One region of the Vibrio mytili genome, then DNA from elsewhere that is predicted to be linked to it. Evidence: riboswitches for the same ligand, from Rfam matches in the RefSeq annotation. Region 1 holds a riboswitch; the other holds the start of a gene.
The links. A riboswitch is a leader RNA that binds a small molecule or an ion and turns the genes downstream of it on or off. The one in region 1 is predicted to bind cyclic di-GMP.
Positions count from the first base shown of each region.

Region 1 (3,423 bases):
ATTTTATTTTCTAACGCCTAGAAGTGCCACAATGGTAAATTGAATATCCAACCCATCACTGTAAATGCTAAAAGTAACAAACCAAAGAGCATGCCTAGCAGCTTCCACTGCATAACCTGCTTTAGCATCACAAACTCGGGAACACTGGCAGCAACGGTACTCATACAAAATGCTAACGTTGTTCCTATTGGTAATCCGTTAGTGAGTAAGCTTTCCATAACGGGTATAACACCGGTCGCATTGGAGTAGAGAGGGATGCCGATCAACACGGCTGCTGGAACGGACCACCACTGCCCTTGACCTAAATGGGTCTCAATCCATCCATCGGGTACAAAGCCATGTAAACCTGCACCAATCCCGACCCCAATTAATACCCATTTCCAAACGCGGCTGACAATTTCAGTCATTTCTTGTTTGGCAAACTGATGACGCTCTGAAAGCGTAATACGTGAGTGTGTATGAGCATGATTAGGAACACCGCTTTGCGTAGCGCTCTTCGCGTTATGCATCGCCTTTGCTGCAATAGGCTGTAACCAACGATGAGCGCCGATTAAATCTAGTAGCCAGCCACTTAATATGCCGATGCTCATGCCAACGATGACGTACATGACGGTGAACTGCCATCCAAGCAGACTAAATAGCAATAACACGGCAATTTCATTAATTAATGGCGACGTAATGAGAAAAGCCATAGTGATTCCTATGGGGATACCAGCAGAGGTAAAACCAAGAAAGACAGGAATACTGGAACATGAACAAAACGGAGTAATTGCGCCAAAAAAGCTGCCTGCTAGGTAACCAAAAAAGCGTCGTTTTCCTTCCAGGTAATGGCGAACCTTTTCAACATTTAAGGATGCTCGCAGTAGGGCAATCACATATATCATGATGATCAATAAGGCGAGTATCTTCGTAGTGTCTTCGATAAAGAAATGTGTCGCGTCTGCTAGCTTAGAGCCTGACGACAGGCCAAGTAATCGGTAGGTCATCCAATCAGCTAGATAGGTAAAAGCTTCAAACACATCCGCTCCTTAAACATTGGTAACTATTCCGATCACCATGTGTATTAATCAGGTGAAACAACCAAAGGTCTTTTTAGGTACTTACTCTAAGTTTAATTCACCTTAGTGTGAGTGAGAGTATATAAAATGATATATGTCTCGTTTTGAAAGAGTAGGAGGGCTTGTTGGGGGTAAGTCATAAACGATCAGGAGAAAGTCGGTACATATCCTCATTGCACGAATGGTAACGTTACCAACCAAGTTGTTTAATGGGTGAGGTTAAGAGAGCGATGGGCATTTGCTTATAATTTTTTCTGTTATTATGTTTTTATGTCATTTTTGTGTGTTTTTTGGGTTATTTTTAATTAGTTTGGTGTGAAGGTTTTTTATTTGGTTCAAACTCTATTGTTGCTGTTTCTTGTAACCGGAACCAACCTAGTTTCAATAAGGTTTTGTTGCGTGAAGTGCTTCATATATCAACGTTCAATTGAGTCACGCCATTGTCAGAGTTTCATACTTGTAATCGTATTATCCTTGAATTGTCATTTTCCATTGTTATGATTTTTCGCGTGGACAGAACAGCATGTCCACGGCCAGTTGACCATATCTCCCCATGTGAGTGTTGCTTAACTGATAAAGGCAAAACCTTCGAAAGAGGGTGACGCAAAGTCTCCGATCTAACGGATATTTCCTATGGTAGCGGGACCGCCAGTTTTGTATGCTGACTAAGAAAATTTAGTTGTATTTCAATAACAAAAACATATTTGAGATTTACTTTCACACAGGTGTTCAGTCGTTTTCATAGTCTGTTTGATGTGAAGGTTTAAGTTTTGCTTATTTTAGGGAACGTTCTCAACTTTTGATTTGAAGTTGTATGCAGCAATTTAATGTGATTAGTTCGTCGCAATACTGAGGGTTAACCACTTCTAGAAAATTAAAAATTTCAAAATTTTATTAGCAGAGGTAAGTAAAATGCGTTCAACGAAAATCAAAGCGAGAGTCCCTATTTTAGGGATGCTAATAGGGACAGCAACGGCTAGCCAGTTTGCTTTCGCCGCTCAGCTTCAACCAGGGCCAGAGCCTACCGTACACACGCAAGAAGCATTCGCTCCTGATGCTGACTTTACCGCTAAGTGGACCCGTGCTGACGCACGCCAGCTCAAGCGTTTGTCTGACCCAATGGCAGGATCTCGTGAAAACTCGATGCCAGAGGAATACACGATGCCAAGCGTCCCTCAAGATTTTCCAGATATGTCTAACGAACAGGTTTGGGTATGGGACTCATGGCCTCTAACCGATGCGGATGCGAACCAATACAGCGTTAACGGGCAGGAAGTTATTTTTTCGCTCGTGGCCGATCGAAGTCTAGGTTTTGATGACCGTCATGTATTTGCGAAGATCGGTTACTTCTATCGTCCTGCGGGAATTCCAGCGGATCAGCGCCCTGAAAACGGTGGGTGGACTTACGGTGGTTTGATCTTTGATGAAGGCGTCACCGGACAAATTTTTGAGGATCAGTCCTTCAGCCATCAAACACAGTGGTCTGGGTCTGCTCGTATTTTCCCAGGTGGCGAGGTTAAGCTTTTCTTTACTGATGTTGCGTTTTATCGTGATTCTGAAGGTAATGACATTAAGCCATATGATCCGCGTATCGCGCTAAGTGTTGGTAAGATACACGCAAATAAAAATGGCGTGAAGTTCACGGGTTTCGATAAGGTGATTAACCTACTGGAAGCCGACGGAACTTACTATCAGACCGCAGAACAAAACCCTTACTTTAACTTCCGTGATCCATTCACCTTTGAGGACCCTGCTCACCCAGGTGAAACGTTTATGGTATTTGAGGGTAACTCAGCAATGGAGAGGGGCTCTGCGAAGTGTACTGCGGAAGATCTTGGTTATCAGGTAGGAGACCCGTACGCTGAAACCGTCAGAGAAGTGAATTCATCAGGTGCAACGTTCCAGATTGGTAATGTCGGTTTGGCGAGAGCGACCAATGAAGATCTGACTGAATGGGAGTTCTTGCCACCGATTCTTTCAGCGAACTGTGTAACCGATCAGACTGAACGACCTCAAATTTACCAGAAAGACGGTAAGTACTACCTATTCACTATCAGCCACAGCACGACTTTTGCAAACGGCATTACCGGTCCTGAAGGGGTTTACGGTTTTGTCGGCAATGGCATTCGCAGTGATTACCAGCCGATGAACCAAGGCTCAGGTTTAGTCCTTGGTAATCCGACGAATTTGAACTTCTACCCAGGAACGCCGTTTGATCCGGACTACAACCAGCCAGCAGGCCACTTCCAGTCTTATTCACACTATGTGATGCCTGATGGTTTGATCCAATCCTTCATTGATACGGTCGGTTTTAAAGAAAACTTTCGACGCGGTGGCACTTTGGCTCCTACCGTGAAAGTGCTTA
Region 1 is NZ_CP110482.1:1,308,736-1,312,158, reverse strand. Features, by position in the region: gene ONE56_RS19380 (permease) at 18-1,019, opposite strand; cyclic di-GMP riboswitch class I at 1,627-1,711, shown strand; gene ONE56_RS19375 (glycoside hydrolase family 68 protein) at 1,971-3,423, shown strand, end outside.

Region 2 (3,423 bases), on a different replicon from region 1:
TACAGAATAGCGTCACGATTGAGCTCGCTGGCATGACGTTGACAAGCTGAATGCATGGGATAAATTTCAGTAATCAGTAATCAGTAATCAGTAATCAGTAATCAGTAATCAGTAATCTTTTTCTAGGGCCTAGAACCTAGGACCTAGGACCCTAATACCTAGTCCCTTCCATCAATGTGATACCCACACCGCCAACAAGCACCGAATTGCCCTTCATTGTTCTCTAAGCAATGAGGGCATTGCCAATCCGGAAATACGTTTGGTTGCGTTTGCTTTTCATAGCCTTCAATAATTATCGCTGCCTGGCGGTGTTGCTCTGGATTCAACAACCAAACATAAGGATCCGTGTCTTCCCCAAAGGGCAATTCACCCTTTAACCCAAAGATCCCCTCTCCACGTACCTCACAACATACCTGCTCTGCTTTTAGCAACTCGCAGACAATATGGGCTTCAGCTGGATTCTTAGCGATAAATATCTTCATTAAGTATTATTTCTCTTGCTTTGAATGTTGGGCATGAACCTCATCATTACCCACTTAATGATGATAGGAAACAACCCAAGTAAAGCCAAAGAGGCTAATATGGAGGGCGACGCGGCATCGGAGAGGCTTTCAATGCGAGCTAATTGGGTACCTGCATTTAGGTATACGGCGGTTCCAGGTAGCATACCTATTTGGCTTATCAGGTAGAATCGGCCGACTGACATCGGCGTTAGCCCCATTAAAAGGTTGATTAAGAAAAAAGGAAATACCGGAATCAAACGCAGCGACAACAGATAGAACGAACCGTCTTTTTTGACACCATTGTTAATGGCCTCGAGTTTTTTGCCGAATTTATTTTGTACCCACTCTTGCAGCAAATAGCGGCTACTCAGAAACGCCACTGTCGCTCCAATCGTACTGGCAAAAGAGACTAGCAACAAACTTGACCAAAAACCAAAAAGTGCTGCACCGAGTAAGGTGACCACCGCGGCGCCAGGAATCGATAAAGCAGTAACGACAATATAGGTGAAGAAGTACACCGCCGCTGCCAAGATGAAGTTTTTATCAATATAAGCGTTTAAATCGGCTTGCTGGGCTTTGGCATTTTCTAAGGTCAAATAGGGGCTAAAGTATGTCGCTAAGATTACGATGACAGTAACAAGGATTAACCCGACGATCTTTTTTTTATCCATTATGCAGTTCCACTTAGATATCACAAAATCTATAGACAGGTTAAGAGAGGAAAAAATTTCAAAAAAAACCGCAGATAAAACTGCGGTTTGATGATACTTGAAAACGGACGTTACTGAAGTTGGCTTTTTAGTTCATCCCGACGAGTTTGCGGAACCACGCTCCAGTGAGTACCATTAATCGCGCCTTCTAAAGCCCAGAGTAGTTCGATACTTACAGAGGTGCTGTGCGTATCTTGGATTGCTTTATATGCGTTTAATGCGCCTTCTTCTTCGAGCTGTTCTACGGATTTAATTCCGGCTTTTTTCAACATTCGCTCTGTTGCTAACCGAAGGTTAGGTAAGTCTTTTAACCGCGTTGGTTTGGTATTGGCTTGCTCGACTTTTTCCAACTTTGCGCATTTAAGAGATTGTTGCGCAACGTCCAATAAACGTTCACGAGATTCCCATAAATCATTAGAAATAGCATAGTATTTAGTAACAACGGGAAAGCCACGCTTTTTATATACGTACGGTTTTAGTCCTTGTTTCTCGAACTGAGAACAGGACTGCTGGTCTGCTCGTATATGAAGCTGATTGTTCACTACTAGAGCAAACATAGTCTCATCTGCGAACAGCCCGAAGCCGCCAAACATTGAGCGCGATTTGATCGTGCCAAGTGCCTCAAACAGCTTCATTGAGTCTTTGAGTATTGGTTTATCCATGATGTCTTATCTCGGTGTAATTCATATTACGCCACCAAAAATCAGGTCCGAGAGATTAGCAAATGCATGTAGTAACAATGTCATTAAAGGGTAAACTCATTATATGCATATTTGCCATCGGCAACCCCGCTACCTTCCACTAAAAAATAGGGTTCAGGCCGGAAGCTTTGCGTCCCATTCTTTCAAATGGTTTGCCCTGTGCGTGACATTTTCAGAATACTGTGGATATTGAATCAATATCACATTTCAGCTCATAAAGTGTGATGTTCGTTCAGTAAATAATGCGTAATTATGCATTATGATTCTTATTATCTGATGTGGTCAATTAACACAACAAGAGAACGCTTTTATTGCATTAAGTGACAATAAAACAAAGAGTTATTTTGTGAGGTTTTGTGAAAAGTTAGATGGGGGTTTAATAAATGTTATTTTTAAGAAAAAAATAAGCACCTTGCGCAGGTGCTTATTTGTTAGACTATTTTACTCAGTTGAGTTTTTTAACCGTATTGCGGATGACCAGCTCAGGCTGCATTTCAAAAATTCGCTTCTCATGCTCTTTATCTTTAATTCGCTCAAGCAGAATTTCGAACGCATTTTTACCAACACGGCGCTTAGGCTGGTGAATGGTTGTAAGTGGTGGTGAGAAATACTCTGCCAGCTCAATATTGTCATAGCCCACAACAGAAATATCATCTGGCACTGAAATGCCATTTTGTTGTAATCGGCTCATTAAACCAAGTGCCATTGTATCGTTGAAGCAAAAGACCGCTGTTGGACGCTTTTTCATAGCGGTGATCTGATCGGCAACCAATACGGCAGTGTCACATTCAAAGTTACCTTCTAGAATCCAATCCTCGTTTACAGGGAGATCAGCTTCAGCCATAGCACGACGGAAACCTAGAATACGTTCCTTACAAGCCAGTTTTTCAAAGTGACCACTTAAACACGCAATATCAGTATGACCATTATCGATTAGGTACTTAGTTGCTATGTAACCACCTTCCTCTGAGTTATCCATGATTTTATCTGCTTGAGAGCTCTCTGGCCCCCAATCCATGACCACCTTTGGAATATCAGCATGACGGTCAAGCATCTCTTTTAGCTCTTCGGTTAAATCGGAGCACATAACCAAGATGCCATCAACACGCTTTTCTGCCAACATACGAATATAGTCACGTTGTTTTTCGTATATGCCACCTGTGTTACATAAAATCAGAGTATAACCTTGTCGGTAACAGTAACTCTCAACACCATCAATGACTTCAGAGAAGAATAAGTTGGTTGACTGAGTCACCAACATACCGATGGTTCTGGTTGAATTACATTTTAAGCTACGAGCTACCGCACTAGGGGCATAATTTAACTCATCAACCGCTTTCATGACTTTTTCTTGAGTTGCTTCTGCAACAAAGCGCGTTTTATTGATAACGTGCGAAACTGTAGTGGTTGAAACGCCGGCTAAGCGAGCGACGTCTTTTATAGTGGCCATAAATAGTGTCCTGTATCGAGCTACTATGATTATACCTTAGTGGAGAAAACCGGCTGCGC
Region 2 is NZ_CP110481.1:1,885,344-1,888,766, reverse strand. Features, by position in the region: gene ONE56_RS08670 (putative signal transducing protein) at 159-482, opposite strand; gene ONE56_RS08665 (TVP38/TMEM64 family protein) at 482-1,174, opposite strand; gene ONE56_RS08660 (TfoX/Sxy family DNA transformation protein) at 1,285-1,875, opposite strand; cyclic di-GMP riboswitch class I at 1,992-2,081, opposite strand; gene purR (HTH-type transcriptional repressor PurR) at 2,360-3,364, opposite strand.
Region 2: another riboswitch for cyclic di-GMP. It lies ahead of ONE56_RS08660 (TfoX/Sxy family DNA transformation protein); the one in region 1 lies ahead of ONE56_RS19375 (glycoside hydrolase family 68 protein).